DNA from 2 places in the Mesorhizobium sp. B2-5-13 genome. Region 1 is predicted to be linked to the other one. Evidence: predicted binding sites of a transcription regulator. Region 1 holds the regulator's gene; the other holds the start of a gene.
What was found. Region 1 encodes PhoB, which activates phosphate uptake and scavenging genes when phosphate is short. Its sites were predicted from a motif close to TGTCATNNANCTGTCAT; they were not measured.

Region 1 (18,885 bases):
GATCGGCGCGCCGCGACCAACCGCCGTCAAGGTGGCCGGCGACGACAAGGCGCGTCAGTCGTTCATCGAGGCGGCAATAGCGGCGGTGAAGAATTGTACGCCGCTGAGTTTATCGCCGGAGCTGTCGCAAGGAATTGCCGGCAACGTGTTCACACAGCAATTCGTTTCGCCCAAGCAGTAGCGGCACGCCCAAAAAAGTCTGCCATGGAACGGGCATCAAGGTGGCTGGTTCGTCTGAATCGGAAAGCTGCGTCGGGCGTCTTTCCCTGGTTGGCGCAAATCAACGGCTCAGGCGCCGTATTTCGGCATGCCGTGCCAGATCCGGTGTCTCAAAGACATAGTCGCTCCATGCCGATTCAGGAATCTGCCCGGCCAGATAGCACTCGAGCAACAGGTTTTGCTCGGGGTTGAGCGGCCGTGGGCCACGCTCGTGGTCCCGCCCGAGAGAGTGAAAAAGGTTTCTTGTCAGTTCCGACACCGTGAAGTGGATCGACATCCGCGTTCTCCTTCGCCCCTCAACGCAGCAGCACGAGCAAAGGTTTCAAGGCCAGAGACCGGTAACGCCCGATTGATCGCATGGCTCGACACATCGGCCTGCCGACGAACGCGGATCTGTCTCCGTTGCTTCCCGGTTCGTCTCAATCTTGAAATAAAAATGTAATATGGAATTTACATGCAGGACTATATTACACTAGATGAAGTTCTGTTGAGGTTAAAAGTCTTAAATATTAGGTATAGCTCATTTAGTGGAAGTTTGCCCAAGTCGAAAGAGCGTAGTTGCGGACTATCGGCAACAAGTATCATGGCGTTCGGATGACCCGTTTCTGTCTTTCCATGATGATGGCGCTGGCAACGGTCGCTGCGTTTGCGTCCGGCACGACACCTTCCTACGCGGACAGTTGTGGTGCGATCAAAAGTCAATTGCTCTCCGCTGGCCGCGGCGGAGGCGTGAGCCCGGCACTGGCTCAGCTTCGCCGCCAGCTCGCGGCAATCCAGGGCCTGGAGAGGCAGCGCAAGTGCACCGCGCAAAGTGCCGCGGGCGGCTTCTTCAACGCTTGTGCCGACCTCGCTCGAAACCGGACGGAGGTGCAGCGCCAGATCGCGGCTGCGTCCAATTCCGGCCGTGACAATTCAGGCCTGCAGGGGCGGTTCGCGGCGCTCGGCTGTTCATCGGGGGTAACGCAGGAGCGCCCGGCGCCGAAGGCGAAATCCGCGACGGCAGCGGCCGGGGCCACGACCGGCGGCAATGCGATGCTGTTTTGCGTCCGCCTTTCTGATGGCTATTTCTTCCCCGCGCCAAAGTCGCAATTCGCCGGCAACCGCGATCTCAAGGAAATGGCCGATCAATGCCGCTACATCTGCGATGATCCGGCGGTCGATCTCTACACGCTGAGCGATATCAGCCAGGAAACCGACAGCATGGTGGCGCTCGACACGCGCAAACCATACACCGAGTTGCCGGCCGCTTTCCGGTATCGTGACGATGCCAATTTCAAGGCCTGCGACGTCAAGCGTTATTATCAGCGGGTTGCCGAACTGAGGGCTAGGACGGTGACGCCCACGAACATGACCAATGCAATCATCCCTTTGCCTCAGGCAAAGCCGGACCTCGGCAGCGTCGCGGCAATTCCGGAAACCGACATCGAGGCTCCGGGTGCCGCTCAACTCCAGTCGATCGAGCCCGGCAAGCGCACCGTGCGTGTGGTCGGTCCCGCCTTCTTCCCGGCTGAATGACAGGCTGCAGCCAAGCAACCGAGGAAGGTCGCGGCGTCGCTATAGGACATTGTTCGCGGGAGCGGTCTGGCGACACTGTCAAACGCCGAACCGCTCTATTCGCAGACCATGCGAACCCTTTGGCCGGGCGCGCTCACGTTCCTGCATGCCAATTGCTTTTCGGAGTCCGATGACGGGGAAGGCGGCGGTGACGCCCTGGCCTGATGCCGTCTGTGCGGCGCAGGTTTCAGGGCCTTGCGCTCGGAAAGCGGTCCGGGGGGTTGTGGCGGCCCCGGAAAGGCGCCGTTGTCGACCTGCGGCGGGTAATCGACATTGGGCGGTGGCCGGTCCCAGATCCGCCTGGCGTCGAGCGGCCGCGGGATGATGACCGTGCCGTCATAGCTGCGCGAGCAGCCGCCGCCGAAAAGCAGCGCCACGCCCAGCAAGAAAGGCCCTATTCGTCCATACATTAGCAACACCCCTGCGCATGCTTATAGCGCGGCCTTGCCGCGCGCCACAACCGGACGGAATAACGCAGCAGGAACAGGCCGGTTGCGCCGTTAAGGTTAGCGGATCGTTAATGCTTCTGCGGCACATTCCGCCGATGAACCGCGGAGGGAGGGTTCGGCCTTGATTTTCGGGGTGGGGACAGCATGGCGGAATCGAACGAAGCAATCGGCGCGCGCGGCAAGCGTGAGCCCGGCAAGGCAGCCGCGCATGGTGGCGATAGACCGTCCGGCGTCGACATGGATCGCGCCGGCGCGCTTCGCCAGCTCGTCGAAGCGGCTTCGGACTGGACCTGGGAAACCGACGCGGAGCTTCGCTTTTCCTGGCTTTCTCAAGACTACCAGGCTGCGACGGGCATTGATCCGGCTGATGTGCTTGGCCGGTTCCGGTTCGATTTTCTCAATCAGGTCCGGAAGGGCAACCGCAGCGCGGCAGCCCATCTGGAGGACTTGCAGGCGCACCGGCCGTTCCGCGACTTCGTCTACGAACTGAAGGGTGGCCGCCCCGACTGCCGCTGGGTGCTGACGTCAGGTTTCCCGCGTTTCGACAGTGACGGAAAATTTGCCGGCTATCGCGGCATAGGCCGCAATGTCACCGCGCTGGCCAGCGCCTTCGAGGACATCGAGCCGCCGGCTGGCGGCGAGCCCGTCCAGCATCTTGCCGATCTCGAGCGGACGATGGACGCCATGCATATGGGCGTCGTGCTTCTGGATGCCGGGCTCGACACGCTGATCGTCAACAAGGCCTATCGCGATCTCTCCAGGATTCCGGATGGGGCCGTGACGGTTGGAGCGCCGTTCAGCCTTTTGATGGAACTCAACCGCCGCAACGGCATCTATGGCGACATCGACGAAGAGCAATGGCAGCGCTACCTCGCCACTCGCATCGAGGAGATCAGGGGCGGTACCGTCGCACCTCGGGAGTTTGTCCACACCGACGGGCGGACCATGATGTTCTCGGTCACGGCTCTGTCGGGAGGCAAGCGGCTGCTGACCTACTATGAGGTCACCGAGGTCAAGCGTCGTGACGCGGAGATCGAGAATGCCAACGCCAAGATCGCCGAGACATTCGCCAATCTCCGCACCATGGTCGATCAGATGCCGATCGGTGTCCTCGTCCTCGATGCCGACATGCGTGCCGAGGTCATCAACCGCGCCTTTTACGATTTCTGGCAGATCGACGCCCGGCGCGCCGAGATCGGCTGCAGCTTCCGCGATCTGATGGACGCGAGCCGCGACATAGACCCCTATGGTTCGGACGACGCGACATGGCAGCGACATGTCGCCGAACGCGAGGCTGAAATCAGAGCCGGCACAGCCGGATCGCGGCAGTTCCCGCGCAATGACGGCCGGACGCTGATCTCGTCGATGGCGGCGCTGGCCGGCGGCAAGCGGTTCATTTCCTACGTCGATATCACCGACATGAAGGACCGAGAGGCTGAACTTGCCGAAGCACTGGAGAAGGCGCGGCTGGCGGAGGCCGTGATCAACGGCGTCAAGGATCCGATCTTCGTCAAGGACGACAATCTGCGATTCGTCTTCGTCAACGAGGCCTTCGCGGCGCTGTTCAAGCAGGCGCCGCAAGCCATGCTTGGCAGGCCGGGGGGCGATTTCCTCAGGCCGGCCGACGTCGCGCTGTTCGAAAGCAGCGAACGTGAGGTGCTGGCTGGCGGGCGGCAATATGAAGTGGAAGAAAGCTTCGAGGCCGACGGCGCCAGCCGTTCGCGCATTGTCAGGAAGAACCGCGTCCGCATGGCAAGCGGCCGCGACTATGTCGCCGGCTTTCTTTTCGATATCTCCGACATGAAGCGGCGCGAGACCGAAGCCGAAGATGCGCGCAAGCATCTCGCCAGCGTGCTGGAATCCCTGCCGGCAGGCGTTATCATCTACGACCGGGACGACAAGTTCGTCTTCGCCAACCACAGGCTGCAGGATTCGCTGCCGGCGCTGAAGCCCTTCTGGCAGCCCGGCCGCACTTTCCGCGAAGCGCTGGAGTTCGGCCATTCGGTCGGCTATTTCCGGTCGAGCGGCGATCCTGGAATCGACAGCCTTTACGAAGTCGATTCCGAACGCTGGCTTGATGGCATCCTGGCGCGTTACCGCCTGCCGAATTCCTCCTATGAGCGCCTCAATGGGGATGGACGCTGGTACCAGGTCTACGACATGCGCACCGGAGACGGCACCTTCATCGGCGTGCGCGTCGACATCACCGACCTGAAGAGCCGCGAGGCTGCGCTTCATCACTCGATGCGCCAGCTCGATCTCTTCCGGCATGTCATGGACGAGTTGCCGGTAGCCGCCTTCATCAAGGCGCAGGACCTGAGCATCGAATTCGTCAACAAGGCCTGGTGCGCGCTGACCGGTCTCGCCAAGGACGATGTCATAGGCCGGACCGACCGCCAGCTGTTCAGCGGCGAGGAAGCAGAGGGCTTCAGCCAGGACGACACCGATGTCGTGACGAACGGCAATGTGCGTGAGGTCGAGGAGCCCGTCACCCATCGTGACGGAACGGTGCGGCAGTTGGTGACGCGCAAGAGCCGCCTGGTGGCTACGGACGGATCGGTGCATCTGGTCGGCTCCAGCACCGACATCACCGACGTCAAGGCACGCGAGCAAGCTCTGGAAGAGAGCATGCGCGAGAACGAGGTGTTCCGCAGCCTGATCGACAATGTACCGGTGTCGATCTACGCCAAGCGCTCCGATCTCAGGCAGTTGTATGTCAACAAGGGCTGGTGCGACCTCACCGGCTTCAGCAAGCAGGAGGCGATCGGCAACACCGACGTCGAGATCTTCGGGCCGGATGGCGAGGCCTTCGTGGCCAGCGATCTCGCCGTGCTGCGTACCGGCGAGACCCAGGAGATTGAGGAGACGGTGCGCCTTCCCGACGGCAGCGTCAGACATCAGTTCGCCCGCAAGGGCGCAATGATCGCCTCCGACGGTTCGCTCTATTTGATCGGTTCGACGACCGACATCACGGAACTGAAGCAGCGTGAGGCGGAGCTCAGCGAAGCGCGTCAGCGCGCCGTGCTCGCCGACCGCGCCAAGTCGGAATTCCTCGCCAATATGAGCCACGAGATCCGCACGCCGATGAATGGCGTGCTGGGCATGGCTGAACTGCTGGCCAAATCCAATCTCGACCCGAAGCAGAAGACATTCACCGACATCATCGTCAAATCGGGCAATGCGCTGTTGACCATCATCAACGACATCCTGGATTTCTCCAAGATCGATGCCGGCCAGCTGGTGCTCGACCCGGCGCCCTTCAATCTCGCCGAGGCGATCGAGGACGTGGCGACGCTGGTGTCTACGCGGGCCAAGGAAAAGGACCTCGAGCTCATCGTGCGCATCGAGCCGCGGCTCGAAAGCCTGTTCATCGGCGATGTCGGCCGCATCCGGCAAATCGTCACCAACCTGGTCGGCAATGCGGTGAAGTTCACCGAAGAAGGCCACGTGCTGGTCGATGTGAGCGGCGAACGAGTTCCGACGGGAACCAGGCTGACGATCTCGGTCACCGACACCGGCATCGGCATCCCCGAGGAAAAACAGAAACTGGTGTTCGAGAAATTCAGCCAGGTCGACACGTCGTCGACAAGGCGCCACGAGGGCACCGGGCTTGGCCTTGCCATCACCTCGCGGCTGGTCGACCTGATGGGTGGCGACATCGGCGTCGAGAGCGCCGAAGGCAAGGGGTCGACCTTCTGGTTCACGGTGACGCTGCCGGGGGCCGGGCAGCAGAACGGGCAGCGCATCACGCCGGTGGACGTGACGGGCGCACGCGTGCTGATCGTCGACGACAATGCCGTCAACCGCGCCATCCTGACCGAGCAGATGACCTCGTGGACGTTCGATTCCTGCGCGGCCGAAAGCGGCGCCGAAGGTCTCAAGGTGCTGATCGCCGCGGCAGCCTATGGCGTGGCGGTGGATTGTGTCGTGCTCGACTACCAGATGCCTGAGATGAGCGGCGCCGAAATGGCGCGCATCGTGCGCAACACCGAGGGCCTCGCGGACACGCCGATCATCATGCTGACCTCGGTCGACCAGTCGCTTGCCAACACCAGCTACCGCGATCTCGGCATCGACGCGCAGTTGATAAAGCCGGCACGCTCCTCGGCACTCCTGGAGACCTTGGTCGCGACCATCCAGCGCCATCGCCACGCCACCAACGATCAGGCCGTTCAGCCGCCAGCGAGCGAGGCGCTCGAGATTACCCCGCGGTCGCCTCTGGCGCTTTCCGAGCAGCGCGCGCAGCTGCAGCCGCCGCCGGTTCGTCCCAGACTGCCTGCCACCGGGGGCGGGCACAGGCTGGATATCCTCGTGGCCGAGGACAATGAGGTGAACCAGATGGTCTTCACCCAGATCCTCGGCGAGACCGGCTACGGTTTCGAGATCGTCGGCAATGGCCGCAAGGCACTCGACGCCTTCGGCACGCTCAATCCGTGCATGATCCTGATGGATGTCTCGATGCCGGAGATGAGCGGTCTCGAAGCGACGGCCGCGATCCGCCTGCTGGAGCAGGAAACCGGTACGCATGTGCCGATCGTCGGGGTCACCGCGCATGCGCTCAAGGGTGACCGCGAACGCTGCCTGGAGGCGGGCATGGACGACTATCTGCCCAAGCCGATCAGCCCCAAGGCCCTGCTCGAGAAGGTCGAGCGTTGGGTCGGCGCCGGCCGACAGGTCCATCGCAACGCGGGATAGCGCCCGCGTCGCCTGGATTTACGATCCGGTGAGGCAAATCGAGGGAATCAGCTGGGGATTTGCCGCTACTTCCGCGTGCAGTGACTATGGTGCGATCGCGCCATATCAAAGACGGTGTCCAGCCGGAACAATAGCAAAATCGATTTCCGCTCTTCTCAGTTACGGGCGGGAGCAGCGACCGCCTGCAAGAAACAGTGTCACTCTACCCCAACGGACCTGTTTTTGGCGATGGCCCGGCCATGACACGCTCTGGCTGCGAGCAACGCGCTCCCGTCCGGATTTTCTTCACTTGGGAAAGCCCCGTCGAATTCCGGGTGCTTCCAGCCGTCGAACGGCTCAAGCCCCTGATTCCGGCGGTAAACTCGGATCGCGCCGCGAAGCGCCCGACACCGGTGCTTTTCCCGGTGCCGGCGACGCGTTACCGGGCTGACATGAAACTGTCATGCGACTGTTATAATCCAAGGCTATTGGCCTCAGCGGGCGCCGGAAAGAAGTGGCGCCGAGAGACCATCTTCCGAACAGGAGCAGGCCACATGAGACACTTCATCCGCTCGGCGGCCGTTGCGATTGCAATGGCTGCGGCGTCCACCCTCACCCTTTCCGCAGCAATGGCAGCTGACCTTTCCGGCGCCGGCTCGACCTTCATCTATCCGGTGTTCGCCAAATGGGCCGACACCTACAAGAAGGATACCGGCATCGGCCTCAACTACCAGTCGATCGGCTCCGGCGGCGGCATCAAGCAGGTCATCGCCAAGACCGTGACCTTCGGCGCCACCGACAAGCCGATGTCCGACGCAGACCTCGAAAAGAACGGCCTCGTGCAGTTCCCGATGGTGATGGGCGGTATCGTGCCGATCGTCAACCTTACGGGCATCAAGCCGGGCGAACTCGTCCTCGACGGCAAGACGCTGGCCCAGATCTATCTCGGCGCCATCACCACCTGGGACGACGCCGCGATCAAGGCGCTGAACCCCTCGCTCACCCTGCCGTCGACCGCGATCGCGGTCGTGCATCGCTCGGACGGTTCGGGCACGACCTTCAACTTCACCGACTACCTGGTGAAACTGTCGCCCGACTGGAAGGACAAGGTTGGTTCGGACACGGCCGTCGAATGGCCAACCGGCGTCGGCGCCAAGGGCAGCGAAGGCGTTGCCAACACCGTCAAGCAGACCGACGGCGGCATCGGCTACGTCGAATATGCCTATGCCAAGCAGAACAAGCTGTCCTACTCCAAGATGGTGAATGCAGCCGGCAAGGTCGTCGAGCCGTCGCTCGAATCCTTCGGCGCCGCCGCTTCGAATGCCGACTTCAAGGGCGCGAAGAACTTCAACGTCATCATCACCAACGAGCCCGGCGACGCCACCTGGCCGATCGCCGCCTCGACCTGGGTGCTGATCCACAAGGCTCCGGACGATGCCGCTGCCACCGGCGAAGCGCTGAAGTTCTTTGCCTGGGCCTACAAGGACGGCAAGGAAACCGCCAAGGCGCTCGACTACGTGTCGATCCCCGACAGCGTCGTCGACCTGATCAAGGCTTCGTGGAAGGCCGACATCAAGGCCGGCGGCAAGCCCGTCTACGCCGGCGAGTAATATCTTTCTGGAGGAGCGCCGCCCCGCGGCGCTCCTTTTCAATCAACACAAAGAGCCGAGCTTGACATGAGCGCTGCCCAGGAAGCCTTGCCAGCCATTCGAGGTTCACGCGACGCCATCGTCAGACGGTTCGCGTTGACCGATTCGATCTTCCATGGGCTGACCCGCGCCGCCGCCATTCTCGTGCTGGTGCTGCTCGGCGGTGTTGCCATCTCCTTGTTCGCCGGTTCCTGGCAGGCACTGTCGACCTTCGGCTTCTCCTTTCTGACCACCGAGAGCTGGAATCCCGTCACCGAGAAATTCGGCGCCCTGGCGCCGATCTATGGCACCATCATCACTTCGGCCATCGCTATCCTGATCGCCGTGCCGCTCGGCATCGGCATCGCCATTTTTCTCACCGAGCTTTGCCCGCGTCCGCTTCGGCGCCCGATCGGCATGGCGGTGGAACTGCTGGCCGGCATTCCTTCGATCATCTACGGCATCTGGGGCCTGTTCGTGCTGGCACCGTTCCTGCAGACGACAGTGCAACCTTTCATCATCAGCGTGTTCCATGGCATTCCCGGCCTTAACAGCCTGTTCGCCGGGCCCCCTTATGGCATTGGCCTGCTGACCTCGGCGATGATCCTGGCCATCATGATCCTGCCTTTCATCACCTCGATCACCAAGGATGTGTTCGACACGGTGCCGCCGGTGCTGAAGGAGTCCGCCTACGGCATTGGCTGCACGACCTGGGAGGTAACACGCCGGGTCGTCGTCCCCTACACCCGCATCGGCATCATGGGCGGCGTCATGCTTGCTCTCGGCCGTGCGCTCGGTGAAACCATGGCGGTCACCTTCGTCATCGGCAACGCCCACCGGATCAGCGCCTCGCTGTTCGCGCCGGCAACGACGATCTCGGCAACCATCGCCAACGAATTCACCGAAGCCGTCGGCGATCTCTACACCTCCTCGCTGGTGGCGCTCGGCCTGATCCTGTTCGTCATCACCTTCCTCATCCTTGCCATCGCCCGGTACATGCTGATGCGCATCGATGCCCGTACCGGAGTCTGACCGATGTCGACAGCCGCATCGCTTCACCAGAGCCGCAAGCGCAAGAACGGCGTGATGATGACGCTCTGCGTCATCGCCGCCGGCATCGGCCTTGCCTGGCTGGCGCTGATCCTCGGCGCGCTGCTCTATAAGGGTCTGTCGGGCGTTTCGCTCTCGGTGTTCACCGAAATGACCCCGCCGCCCGGTGATGCCGGTGGCCTGCTCAACGCCATCTACGGCAGCATCGTGATGACCATCATCGGGATCGTCGTCGGCACGCCGATCGGCGTGCTGGCCGGCACCTACATGGCCGAATACGGCCGCTTTTCGAAACTCACCACCGTGGTACGCTTTATCAACGACATCCTGCTGTCGGCGCCATCGATCATCATTGGTCTGTTCGTCTACGAATTGATGGTGCGGCCGATGGGGCATTTCTCGGCCATCGCCGGCGCCGTCGCGCTGGCCATCCTGGTCATCCCCGTGGTCGTGCGCACCACCGAGGACATGCTCAACCTTGTGCCGAACGCCTTGCGCGAGGCCGGCACGGCGATTGGCGCGCCACGCTGGGTGGTGATCCGTTCGGTGGCCTACCGCGCGGCGATGTCCGGCATCGTCACCGGCATATTGCTGGCCATCGCCCGCATTTCCGGCGAGACGGCGCCGCTTCTTTTCACGGCGCTGAACAACCAGTTCTGGTCGAGCAACCTCAACGCGCCGATGGCCAGCCTGCCGGTTACCATTTTTCAGTTCGCTCTCAGCCCCTACGAGGAATGGCAGCAACTGGCCTGGACCGGCGCACTCATAATCACATTGACGGTTCTCGCGCTCAGCATCTTCGCGCGCAGCCTGACCGGACGCAGAGAGGACAAATGAGCCAGATGTTGTCTCCAGACATGACGATTGCCACCGAGGCGGCCGCCAAGGCGAAGATCGAGGTCAAGAACCTCAATTTCTACTACGGCCAGTCGAAGGCGCTGAAAGACATCACGCTGTCGCTGCCCGAGCGCAGCGTGACGGCCTTCATTGGACCGTCGGGTTGCGGAAAGTCGACGCTGCTGCGCGTCTTCAACCGCATCTACGAACTCTACCCCAAGCAGACCGCCGAGGGTCAGGTGCTGCTCGACGGCCAGAACGTTCTCGACCGCTCGCAGGATCTCAACCTGTTGCGCACCAAGATCGGCATGGTGTTCCAGAAGCCGACGCCGTTCCCGATGTCGATCTATGAGAACATCGCCTTCGGCGTCAGGCTCTATGAGAAGATCGGCAAGGCCGAGATGGACGGCCGTGTCGAGCAGGCGCTGAAGCGCGCCGCGCTGTGGAACGAGGTCAAGGACAAGCTCAATGCCAGCGGCCTCAGCCTGTCGGGCGGCCAGCAGCAGCGGCTTTGCATCGCCCGCACCGTGGCGGTGAAGCCGGAGGTCATCCTGCTCGACGAGCCGGCCTCGGCGCTCGACCCATTGTCGACCGCCAAGATCGAGGAACTGATCGACGAGTTGCAGGCCGACTACACGATCGTCATCGTCACCCACAACATGCAGCAGGCCGCGCGCGTCTCGAAGCAGACGGCTTTCATGTATCTGGGCGAGCTGGTCGAATTCGACAAGACCGAGAAGATCTTCACGTCGCCTCGCGAGAAGCGCACGCAGGACTACATCACCGGCCGCTTCGGCTGATCTCACGCATACGAGGACCAGGATCATGGCCGAACACACAGTCGCAGCCTTCGACGAGGATCTCGGACAGATCAGCAAGCTGATCAGCGACATGGGCGATCTTGCCGGCACGATGGTCGGCGGCGCCACCAAGGCGCTGCTGAATTCCGACAATGCGCTGGCACAGCGCGTCGTCTCCGACGACGCCATCATGGACGCGCGCCAGCGCGAACTCGACGATCGCGCCATCACCCTGATCGCCAAGCGCCAGCCGATGGCCGACGATCTGCGTCATGTCGTCGGCTCCATCCGCATGGCGGGCGATCTCGAACGCATCGGCGACCTTGCCAAGAACATTGCCAAGCGCGTCGGCTCCGTCGGCCTTACCGCCACCCCGCGCGATCTGTCGCACTCGATCGATTCCATGGCGCAGCTGGTGCTGATCCAGGTGCAGGGGGTAGTCGAGGAATACGCGGCAGGCGATGCCGCCGCCCTCGCCAAGCTCAGGAATGACGACGAACGCATCGACATCAAATACACTTCGGTGTTCCGCGAACTCCTGACCTACATGATGGAGGATCCCCGCAACATCACGGCTTGCACGCATCTTTTGTTCTGCGCCAAGAATCTCGAACGCATCGGCGACCACGTGACCAACATCGCCGAGAATGCATATTATGTGCTGACCGGCACGCAACTGCCCGCCAACCGTCCGAAGCAGGACGAGACGGCGATGTCGGTGCCGGCGGCTTGACGGCAGGGATGATCAATCGATGATCGCGCCACGCATCATGGTGGTGGAGGACGAGGAGCCGCTCGGCGTGCTTCTCCGCTACAATCTGGAATCGGAAGGCTACCAGGTCGAGGTGGTGACACGCGGCGACGAAGCCGAGATCCGCCTCCAGGAGAACGTGCCCGACCTCCTGGTGCTCGACTGGATGGTGCCGGCGGTTTCCGGCATCGAACTCTGTCGGCGCCTGCGAATGCGGCCCGAGACCGAGAGGCTGCCGATCATCATGTTGACGGCGCGCGGCGAGGAGAGCGACCGCGTGCGCGGCCTCTCGACCGGTGCCGACGACTATCTGGTCAAGCCGTTCTCGACACCGGAATTCATGGCCCGGGTCAAGGCGCTGCTGCGCCGCGCCAAGCCGGAAGTGCTGTCCAGCGTGCTCAAGGTCGGCGACATCGTGCTCGACCGGGAATCGCACCGGGTCTATCGCAAGAAGAGCGAGATCCGGCTCGGACCGACCGAGTTCCGCCTGCTCGAATTCATGATGCGTCATCCCGGCCGCGTGTTCTCGCGCAGCCAGCTGCTCGACAATGTCTGGGGCGAGACGATCTATATCGATGAACGCACCGTGGACGTGCATGTCGGCCGGCTGCGCAAGGCGGTCAACAACGGCCGTATGCCGGACGTGATCCGCACCATTCGCGGCGCCGGCTACGCGATCCGCGAAGACTGAAATCAGGCTACATTCTTGCCCGGAACGCCGGGCCTCGCCAGCACGCCCGGCGCGAAAATCTCCTGGTCCACGAAGGTCAATGCGCGCATAGCGCAACCTTCGCGGATGAGCGGCAGCTCGTTCGGCTCGGTGTCGAAGGAAATCGATTCCGAATGCTGGCCGCCGGCGGTCTGGCCGATGGCCTCGCGCAAGGCCGGCTCGATCAGGTCGAAGGCGGCGGCGCTGACGCCGACCATGGCGACGGGTGCGGGATCGATCAGCGCGAACAGGCTGCCCAGCCCATAGCCCAGCGCCTCGCCGGCCTTGCGATAGGCTTCGCGCTCCGGTCCGTCTTTCTCCCTTGCCGTCGCGGCGAGTGTCCGCATCTGCGCATCGCTGACATCTGCGACCGGTTCGGCGTCCTCGCCAAGCTGCCTGGCGTTGCGCCAGATGGCGTAGTTGCCGGCATAGGCCTCGACGCAGCCGCGCCGTCCGCAGCGGCAGAGCGCGCCTCCCGGGCGATGGATCATGTGGCCGAACTCGCCTCCCGATGAATGCGTGCCGGTGAACAGCTCGCCCTTCAGCACCAGGCCCATGCCGATGCCGTGCGAGAGCAGGATGGCGATGAAGTCGTCGCGGTAGCGTTCGGGGTCGCGCCAGCGCAGCGCCACCGCCATCATGTTGCAGTCGTTCTCCATGGTAGCGGGGATGCCGAACTCGGCTTCAAGTATGTCGGCGAAGGGAATGTCCGTCTGCGGCGTGATCGGCGACCACAGCATCGCACGCGCCTCGCTGTCGGTGATGCCCTGGATCGCCAGCGCGATGCGGGCAATACTGCGGACGTCGAGATCGGGGTCCTCGAGGCGCCGCCGCACTATTGCCGTGCATTCGCCGATCAGCGCCTCGCGCGACATGGTCAGCGTGTCCAGCCGGCGCTGTTCCTCGGCGATCACCTGGCCGGAATAATCGATGACGGCGACGGACAGGAAATTCAGTGACAGCACCACGGTCATCACAGCCGCGGCCTCGGGGTTGAGGCCAAGGCCAACCTGCGGCCGGCCGCGTTTCAGTGAACCGGCTTCGTTCGGCTTGCCTTCGGTCAGGATACCCTCGTCGATCAGGTCGGCTGATATCGCCGATATGGTCGAGTGGCTGAGGCCGGTGGTGGCGGCGATCTCGGTGCGCGAGGGCTGACCACCCTGACGCACGGCTGCAATCACCATGGCGCGGTTGCGCCGGCGCAGATCGTCGTGGCGGATTCCTACCGACATGCTTCCCACATCCTCCCCGTCGCCGCGGTTCTTGACACCCCCTCGAACCTCTCCGGCAATGGGCCGAATACTGGCAGATGCGGCAGGAGCTGTCATTTATTTATTGCGGGACTCGAAAAAAGGTTCCCGGCACCTCAAAATCCATCAGAATCGATGTTGACAGTGTTCCGACGATGGATCAGTGTTTTTTCGAGGCTCGAAAAAATAGGGCCTTTGTGCCGGCCTTCGGGCCAGTTTGGTCGCGCCATACGCGGCGCAGGGAGGATATATCATGAAGAGATTCACAGTCGCCATCCTGGCGGGTGTCGCCATGTCGCTGACGCTGGCGTCGGTGGCGCAGGCGAAGGACAAGGTCATCGGCGTTTCGTGGTCGAATTTCCAGGAAGAGCGCTGGAAGACCGACGAGGCCGCCATGAAGAAAGCGATCGAGGCCGCGGGCGACAAGTACATTTCCGCCGATGCGCAGTCCAATCCCGGCAAGCAGCTGACCGATGTCGAAAGCCTGATTTCCCAGGGCGCCAATTCGCTGATCATCCTGGCGCAGGATGCTTCGGCCATCGGCCCAGCGGTGCAGAAGGCGCTCGACGAGGGCATTCCGGTCGTCGGCTATGACCGCCTGATCGAGAACAAGGACGTCTTCTACCTGACCTTCGACAACAAGGAAGTCGGCCGCATGCAGGCTCGCGAGGTGTTCAAGGTGAAGCCTGAAGGCAATTACGTCTTCATCAAGGGCTCGGGTGCCGACCCGAATGCCGACTTCCTGTTCTCGGGCTCGATGGAAGTGCTGAAGGAAGCCATCGACAGCGGCAAGATCAAGAATGTCGGCGAAGCCTATACGGACGGCTGGCTGCCCGCCAACGCCCAGAAGAACATGGAGCAGTTCCTCACCGCCAACGACAATAAGGTCGATGCCGTGGTCGCGGCCAATGACGGCACCGCCGGCGGCGTCGTCGCGGCGCTGACGGCGCAGGGGCTCGCCGGCACCGTGCCGGTCTCTGGCCAGGACGGCGACCACGCCGCGCTCAACCGCATCGCGCTCGGCACCCAGACTGTGTCGGTGTGGAAGGATGCGCGTGAACTCGGCAAGAACGCCGCCGAGATCGCCTCGCAGCTCGCCGACGGCAAGAAGATGACCGACATCGCCGGCGCGAAGGACTTCACGACGCCTGGCGGCAACACCGTCAAGTCGCTGTTCCTGACCCCGGTCGCCATCACCAAGGACAATCTCAACCTCGTCATCGACGCCGGCTGGATCAAGAAGGACGAAGTCTGCGCGGGCGTCGCCGCCGGCAGCGTCGCGGCCTGCAACTGAGTTTGACCGCTTGAAGAATGAAGGCGCCGCGGCCCCCAAGCCGCGGCGTTTTCTCAAAAAGATTTGTGTTTCCGCATCACGCGGATAGCTTCTAGGCTGGGTTCGGCATCCGTGTCAGACGGCCAGCCGGTTGGAGGAAATCATGACCGACACGATGTCCAACCTGCAGGCCGATACCGCGCGCGCCTCGGAACTCGGCGCGGTTGCCCGGTTCCTGAAAGCGACCGAGATCGACACCCGTATGCTCGGCATGATCGGCGCCCTGCTGCTGATCTGGGTCGCGCTGCATGTGATTTCGAGCTTGCGTCTTGGCGTCAATCCGTTCGATTTCGACAGCCGCACGTTTCTGACGCCGCGCAATCTGTGGAATCTGTCGGTGCAGACGTCCGCGGTCGCAATCATGGCCTGCGGCATGGTGCTGGTCATCGTCATGCGCAACATCGACCTGTCCGTCGGTTCCGCCGAGGGCCTGATCGGCATGGTCATGGGCTTTGCCCAGGTGCATTTCCTGGTCCGGTTCGTGGGGCTTGAACTCGGCAATCCATGGATCTGGGTGCTGGCACTGGTCATCGGCCTGGCGCTCGGCCTTTTGATCGGCGCCTTCCAGGGCTTCGTCATCGCCTATCTCGAAGTGCCGGCCTTCATCGTCACGCTGGGCGGCCTGCTGGTCTGGCGCGGTGCCGCCTGGTGGGTCACCAGCGGCCAGACGGTGGCACCGCTCGACGCCACCTTCCAGCTGATGGGCGGCGGACCGGCCGGATCGATCGGTGCGACCTGGAGCTGGGTCGTAGGCATCGTCGCCTGCCTGGCCGTCGTGTTTGCGCTGTTCAACGGGCGGGTGCAACGAAAGCGGTTCCGCTTCCCGCTGCGGCCGATCTGGGCCGAGACGCTGCTCGGCGTCGTCACCTGTGCCGTCATCATGGGCGCGGTGTGGCTGGCCAACTCCTATCCGTGGCCGATCGGCATCGTGAACCGGTACGCGGCCGCCAACAACATCACCGTGCCGGAGGGCGGGCTATTCATCGCCCACGGCATCGCCATACCGGTATTGATGGCCGTCGCCGTCGGTCTGGTCATGACCTTCATCACAAAACGCACCCGTTTCGGCCGTTATGTCTTTGCCATCGGCGGCAATCCGGAAGCGGCCAACCTCGCCGGCATCAACACGCGCTGGATCACCATGAAGGTGTTCATGATCATGGGCGTGCTGGCCACGATCGCCGCCGCCATTTCGTCGGCCCGGCAGAACTCGGCCACCAATGTGCTTGGAACATTGGATGAGCTGCTCGTCATTGCCGCGGCCGTCATCGGCGGCACGTCGCTTGCCGGCGGCTCGGGAACGATCATCGGCGCCATGCTCGGCGCGTTGCTGATGCAGTCGCTGCAGTCGGGCATGGTGCTGCTCGGCGTCGATTCGCCTCTGCAGAGCATCGTCGTCGGCGCCGTGCTGGTCATCGCGGTGTGGCTCGACACCGTTTACCGCAAGCGCGTTTAGGGAGGCATCACCGTGATTGACAAGACTGCTACTGCAGCCACCGCGCTGGTCGACATGCGTAATATCTCGATCGCATTCGGCGGCATCCGTGCCGTCGACGACGCCTCGATCGATCTTTTCCCCGGCGAGGTCGTGGCGCTGCTCGGCCACAACGGCGCCGGCAAGTCGACGCTGATCAAGATCCTGTCCGGCGCCTACAAGCGCGACTCCGGCCAGATATTCGTCAATGGCGAGGAGGCAGCGATCTCCAACCCGCGCGACGCCAAGAATTACGGCATCGAGACGATCTACCAGACGCTGGCGTTGGCAGACAATGTCGATGCCGCCGCCAATCTGTTCCTCGGCCGCGAGCTGATGACCGCCTGGGGCACGCTCGACGACGTCGCCATGGAGGCCGAGGCGCGCAAGGTGATGGGGCGGCTCAATCCTCGCTTCCAGCGTTTCAAGGAACCGGTGATCAAACTATCGGGCGGACAGCGCCAGTCAGTGGCGATCGCACGCGCCATCCTGTTCAACGCCCGCATCCTGATCATGGACGAGCCGACGGCGGCACTCGGCCCCCAGGAAACGGCACAGGTCGGCGAACTGGTCAGGCAGCTCAAGTCCGACGGCATCGGCATCTTCCTGATCAGCCACGACATCCACGACGTGTTCGAGCTTGCCGACCGGGTCTGCGTGATGAAGAACGGTCAGGTCGTCGGCACGGCACGCACCACGGATGTCACCCAGGACGAGGTGCTGGGCATGATCATCCTGGGTAAATGTCCTCCAGGTGCCATACCGGGGCCGGGTGCGCTGAAGATCGCCGCCTGAGGCCGGCCAGGCTGCTCGGGCACGCGCCGTTGCCGTTCACATGATATGCCAGTGATCACGATGGCTTGGCCTGACCATTGTGTTGGCCCGGCGACTTGCCCATAAAGGTCCTATTTGATCGTGGACCGCATCATCCGTTGAAGAAGCTTTTTCCAATCGTCGCGTTCATTGCCGTTGCATTGATCAGCATGACCATGGCGGGATTCGCTTATTTCGCGACGCAGGAAGCCGCCCGCATCAAGTTCGAAGGGGCGGCCGATGACGCCCTCAATCGGATCGAGAGCCGCATCGACCTGCATCTGTCGCTGCTGCGCTCGACGAAGGCCCTGTTCGACGCGCGCAACGGCGATATTTCCCAGAACGAGTTCAAGGCCTTCTTCAAGGCGCTGGATGTCGACAGCAATTTCGGCGGCCTGCGCGGCATCGGCTTCCTGCGGCTGGTCAAGACGGGCGACGAGGAAACGGTCGAACGCGACATCCTCCACGATTTCGGCGCCAGCCATCCGGTCTATCCCGATACGACGCAGCCCTGGCGCACGCCGATTGCGCTTTTCGAGCCGCTGGATCCGTCCAACCAGGCCAGCATCGGCTACGACATGTTCAGCGAGCCGGTGCGGCGCGCGGCGATCGAAAAGGCGATGGCCGACGACCAACAGCATGCAAGTGGGCTGGTGCAGCTCGGCCAGGGCACGGGTGCCGCGCAGACCTTCACCGGCTTCCTGGTCTTCGTGCGGCTCAACGTCGAAACGGCGCCGGAGGTCATCAACGCATCGCGCTCCTCGACCGCCGGCTTTCTCTATGCCGCCTTCCGCGCCCGGGATCTGTTCCAGATCGCGCTGAGCCGCGCGCCGCTGCTGCCGGTCAACACAGAGATCTATGACGGAACGGCAAACAGCGACAATCTGTTGTTCCGCTCGGAGACGCCACCGGCTTCATCCTTGGGAGACCGGCTGCTGGTCACCCGCAAGATGACCGTGGCGGGGCGCCCGTGGACCGTGTTGTTCAGGCCGACCAGTGCCTTCTCGCAACCCTCGTCGCGCGCCATCCCTGTGATGCTGGGACTGTTCGGCCTGCTCCTGGCCGGCGCCATCGCGCTGGTGGCGCGCTATCAGGAGCGAGCCTACGACGCGGTGTCGGCCTTGCATGAAACAACGGAAAAGAGCCTGCTCGAAAAGGACCTGATGCTGCAGGAGATGAGGCATCGCATCAAGAACTCGATCACCAGGGTGCTGGCGATCGCCCGGCAGACGGCGTCGCGGGCAACCGACGTCAATGAGTTCTCCAATTCCTTCTCGGCCAGGCTGCAGGCGATGGCCGCCTCGCAGGACATGTTGACGCGCTCACGCTGGCAGAAAGCCGACC
Region 2 (4,121 bases), on a different contig from region 1:
GCGAAGGCGCCGTCGGCATCGGCCTCGGCGAAGGCGGCGTCGGCCAGCGTGTCGTGATCCTCACTCGCCGCGTCGCTCGGCCTGGTGATGACGCGGCGCACGAACTCCAACTGCGTCTCGTCGGCGAAAAGCGCCTTGGCATAACCGATCACCGTGTCCTTGCCGGCACCGCTCGGGCCCACGACAGCGACAAAGACGCCGTGACGGATCGGAAAGGTTTCGGCGGACAGTTCGCGCTCGATCAAGGCCGACACCATCATGCCACCCGGCGTCCCTGCCGCCATACGGTGCGTACGACCGGAACGTGATCGTCGACGCGCACGCGCACCAGATCGGCGCGGCGTCCCTGCTCGATGACACCGCGGTCGTCAAGGCCGACGGCCTGCGCCGGGTTCTTCGAAACCATGGCGACGGCCTGCGGCAGCGAAATGCCTTCGACCATGTCACCGAGGAAGAAGGCCGACTGGATCAGGCTGAAGGGGATGTAATCGGAGGACAGGATGTCGAGCAGGCCGTCGCTGGCCAAGGTGCGGGCCGAGACATTGCCCGAATGCGAGGCGCCGCGCATGACATTGGGCGCGCCCATCAGCACGCCGAGCCCGGCGGCCTTCGAGGCCCGCGCCGCTTCCTCGGTGGTCGGGAACTCGGCCACCCGCACGCCCTGCTCGATGGCCTCGTCGACATGGGCCGACGTGGCGTCGTCGTGGCTGGCGAGCACGATGCCGCGCTCCTGGCAGGCGGCGGCGATGAAGACGCGGTTCGGTCCGGAGTTGCGTGCCGATTCGTCCATCCGCTTCTCGCAGAATTTCTGGAAGTCGCGATCCGAGAGTTTCAGCTTGCGCTGGTAGTAGTAGGCATAGGTTTCCAGATTGACGAACTGGCGCTGGCCCGGCGCATGGTCCATCAGCGATGCCAGCCTGACCCGCTCGTCGCCGTCGAAATTGGCGAATGCCTTGAGGCAATCCGGCGCTGAAACCTCGCAGCGAAGATGCAGGAAATGATCGGCCCGCAGACGGTCCTGCGCAACGCTGTCCTCGATCGCATCGGCCAGCTTGCGGATGTCGTCCAATGTCAGGTCGGCGTCTTCGTCCATGCCGACGCGGAGCGCGTCGAGCACGGTGGTGATGCCGGCGGTCGCGACCTGCGCGTCATGGGCAAGCACCGCGGCGATCGGGTTCCAGCGCACTTTCGGCCGCGGCGCGTAATGGCCTTCGAGATGATCGGTGTGGAGTTCGACCAGCCCGGGAATGATATAGTCGCCGCCCATGTCCTCGCCGATGCGGCCAGTGCCAGCATCGATGCCGGCGATAAAGCCGTCGCGCAGCACCAGTGAACCCTCGACGATCTCGTCGGCAAGAACGATGCGGGCGTTGGAAAGGACAGTTTCGACGGTCATTGCGGGTAGTCCTTGGTTCTTGCAGTCGGGTTCGTTCAGGCGATTTTCCGGGCCGGACGGCGTCCGAGCCCGTGCTGGGAAAGCGCCATGAACGGCGCACCGGGTTCGGGTTCGACAAACAATGTCAGCGCATCCACCAGCACGGGCTGGCGCAACACATCGGCGAAAAGGCTGTCGATCGCCGCGCGCAGCCGGGGGCTTTCCTGCGGTCCGGCTCGGCCGGACAGGGTCATGTGGAAGCGGAAGGTGTCGAAGACATAGGGGTAACCCCATTGGCAGAGATTGCGAAACTCGGCCGGCTTCAGCGAATCCGGACTGCGCCGCTCGATCTCGGCCTCGCTCAACGGAGCGCGAAACCGGTCGAAATCGCGCACGACGTCGTCGGCGAAGCGGTTGAGCGGAGGCAGCGGACCATCCGGCACAAGCGCGAAGAAGCCGTCGATCTGGCTGACGACAAGGCGCGGGACCGTCACGACAGGCGTTGCTTCGGCAAAACGGTCGAGCGCCGCGCGCAGCGAAGCCTCGGTCTCTGTGGCAGCCAGGTGGAAGGGCGCTTTCAGCGTGGCATGAAAGCCATAGCGGCGCGCCGAAGCGGTGTGGAAGGCCACTTCCGCCGCAGACAAGTCGGCAACGGCCTCAACAGGCCTGGTCGCGGCACCAAACGGGTCGCGGCCCAGCCAGTTGGCGGCGATTCGCGCCAGCGGCTCGTCCTGCCGGGGAGTGAAATAAATGGCATAACGCATGGGAAGTCCTCGTTAAAGCGCGCCGCGTTTGAAGTGAGGGTGCGACGCGCTTTAAGTCTTCATTTGGTGCATGTCGTCGTCCCAAAACCGCTACGCACTTTTGGGCGACATGCACTGGAACCGTTGCCATAGGTGATTTCCATGACGGATTGACGAAGCTTTGAAGGGTTTTCGAAGGCAAATCGACCCTCAGGGTCGTTAGCCGACGATTTTTCAAAGCTGGACCAATAGGTTCAGCCGGAAACGCAGAGCGGTCAGGCCTTCATCAACCATTCGTGCTCGGGCGCATTGTGGAATTTCCACGTCCGCTTCGGCCCGGCCATCACATTGAGATAATAGAGGTCATAGCCGTGGCAGGCGGCACAGGGATGATAGCCCCTGGGCACCAGCACCACGTCGCCGTCCTCGATCGCCATGGCTTCGTCCAGCGCGCGCCGGCCATCCTTGTCGGCGTCGGTATAGACGCGCTGGAAGGCAAAGCCCTGCGGCGGGTTGAGGCGGTGGTAGTAGGTCTCCTCGAGATAGGATTCAGCGGGCAGGTTGTCCTGGTCATGCTTGTGCGGCGGGTAGCTCGACGTGTGGCCGCCGGGCGTGATGACCTCGACCACCAGCAATGAGTCGGCGGGCTGGCCTTCCGGCAGGATGTTGGTGACGTAGCGCGTGTTGGTGCCCTTGCCCCGCACCTCCTGGCCGAGATCGTCCGGTCCGATCACCCGGACCGGCAGGCCGCCGCCAAGGCCGGGCGCCGAGCACACGCCAAGTTCCAGCTCGGTATCGGCCGTCACCGACCAGTCCGATCCCTGCGGCACGTAGACGGACCACGGCTTGCCCTCGAAAGGCGACATGCGCTCGCCGAGCAGGCCGAGGTCCTTGCCGGCGGCTGTCGCGGTACCCTTGCCGGTCACGAACACCAGGCAGACTTCACGGTCGTCCGTCTTTCCCGAGGCGCTTTCGCCTGGTTTCAGCCGATGCAGGTCGAAACCGACATAAGTCCAGCCGGCGCTTTTCGGCGTCACATGCGCGACGCGGCCATGGCCCTTGTCGGCTTTGACGAGCAGTTTGGACATTTTGTCTCTCCTGTTCCAGTGGCTTGACGGGTTGCAGCTTGTCCAGGCCGACGATTTCACCGGTTGTTCAAAAGGATCATCGCAGACGCCTCAGATTGGCCGAGGCGCTGCAAGTTAATCGCCTACGCGACCAGTCACTCCTTCGGTTCGGGCTCGGCCTCTTTTTCTTCAGCCGGCTTATAGAGATAAAAAAACTGCCAGGCGCCGTAGCCGGCGAAACCGAGCGCGATCACGCCCCAGAACGGCGTGCCGGAAGCGAATTCGATCACCGACCAGATCAGGCAGACCGCGACGACGGCGATGCGCCGCCAAAGCGGGCGGAAGAACGGGTGTTCATAATCTTTCATCGCGCCATCCGTAACTCAGCAATCTGCCTCAGATAGACCGCGCGGCACCGTGAATCCAGCCTTCAGGCACTCGGAAAGCCTTGTGTCTCGACGGTGTAGCCGGCATCCGTCATCACCCGCATCAGCTCCTTGTAGCCGACCTCAGCCATCTTGAGCGGCGGGTTCTTCCTGGGATCCTGCTCGGCCTCGACCACGAACCAGCCTTCATAGCCATGATCCGCGAAGCGCTGCACGATGGCGCCAAAATCGAGCGAACCGTCGCCCGGCACGGTGAAGGCGCCGAGCGCCACGGCGTCGAGAAAGGACTGCTTCGTACGGTCGAGCTTGTCGATCACATCCATGCGCACATCCTTCACATGGACATGGCTGATGCGCTTGTGATGGTTGTCGATGGCGCGCAGCACGTCGCCGCCGGCAAACGCGAGGTGTCCGGCATCGAGCAGCAGCGGGATGCCTTCGCCGGAATGGCGCATGAGGGCATCGAGCTCCGGCTCGGTCTCGACCACGGCCGCCATGTGATGGTGATAGGAAAGCGGCATGCCTTGCTCGGCGCACCATTCTCCGAATT

Region 2: FJ434_RS28455 (DUF1045 domain-containing protein) is a predicted target of PhoB. The motif match lies at 2,281-2,297, and genes of this name have one in related genera.

What each region holds. Positions count from the first base shown of each region.
Region 1 is NZ_VFUI01000007.1:48,016-66,900, forward strand. It holds gene FJ434_RS13980 (cell envelope integrity protein TolA) at 1-181, shown strand, start outside; gene FJ434_RS13985 (hypothetical protein) at 281-496, opposite strand; gene FJ434_RS13990 (DUF2865 domain-containing protein) at 814-1,734, shown strand; gene FJ434_RS14000 (PAS domain-containing protein) at 2,367-6,917, shown strand; gene pstS (phosphate ABC transporter substrate-binding protein PstS) at 7,451-8,506, shown strand; gene pstC (phosphate ABC transporter permease subunit PstC) at 8,573-9,556, shown strand; gene pstA (phosphate ABC transporter permease PstA) at 9,560-10,411, shown strand; gene pstB (phosphate ABC transporter ATP-binding protein PstB) at 10,408-11,211, shown strand; gene phoU (phosphate signaling complex protein PhoU) at 11,237-11,944, shown strand; gene phoB (phosphate regulon transcriptional regulator PhoB) at 11,964-12,653, shown strand; gene FJ434_RS14035 (ROK family protein) at 12,656-13,903, opposite strand; gene xylF (D-xylose ABC transporter substrate-binding protein) at 14,175-15,215, shown strand; gene FJ434_RS14045 (sugar ABC transporter permease) at 15,358-16,710, shown strand; gene FJ434_RS14050 (ATP-binding cassette domain-containing protein) at 16,765-17,523, shown strand; gene FJ434_RS14055 (CHASE domain-containing protein) at 17,661-18,885, shown strand, end outside.
Region 2 is NZ_VFUI01000035.1:12,717-16,837, reverse strand. It holds gene phnN (phosphonate metabolism protein/1,5-bisphosphokinase (PRPP-forming) PhnN) at 1-260, opposite strand, end outside; gene FJ434_RS28460 (alpha-D-ribose 1-methylphosphonate 5-triphosphate diphosphatase) at 257-1,396, opposite strand; gene FJ434_RS28455 (DUF1045 domain-containing protein) at 1,432-2,139, opposite strand; gene iolB (5-deoxy-glucuronate isomerase) at 2,394-3,206, opposite strand; gene FJ434_RS28445 (DUF3329 domain-containing protein) at 3,341-3,553, opposite strand; gene iolE (myo-inosose-2 dehydratase) at 3,616-4,121, opposite strand, start outside.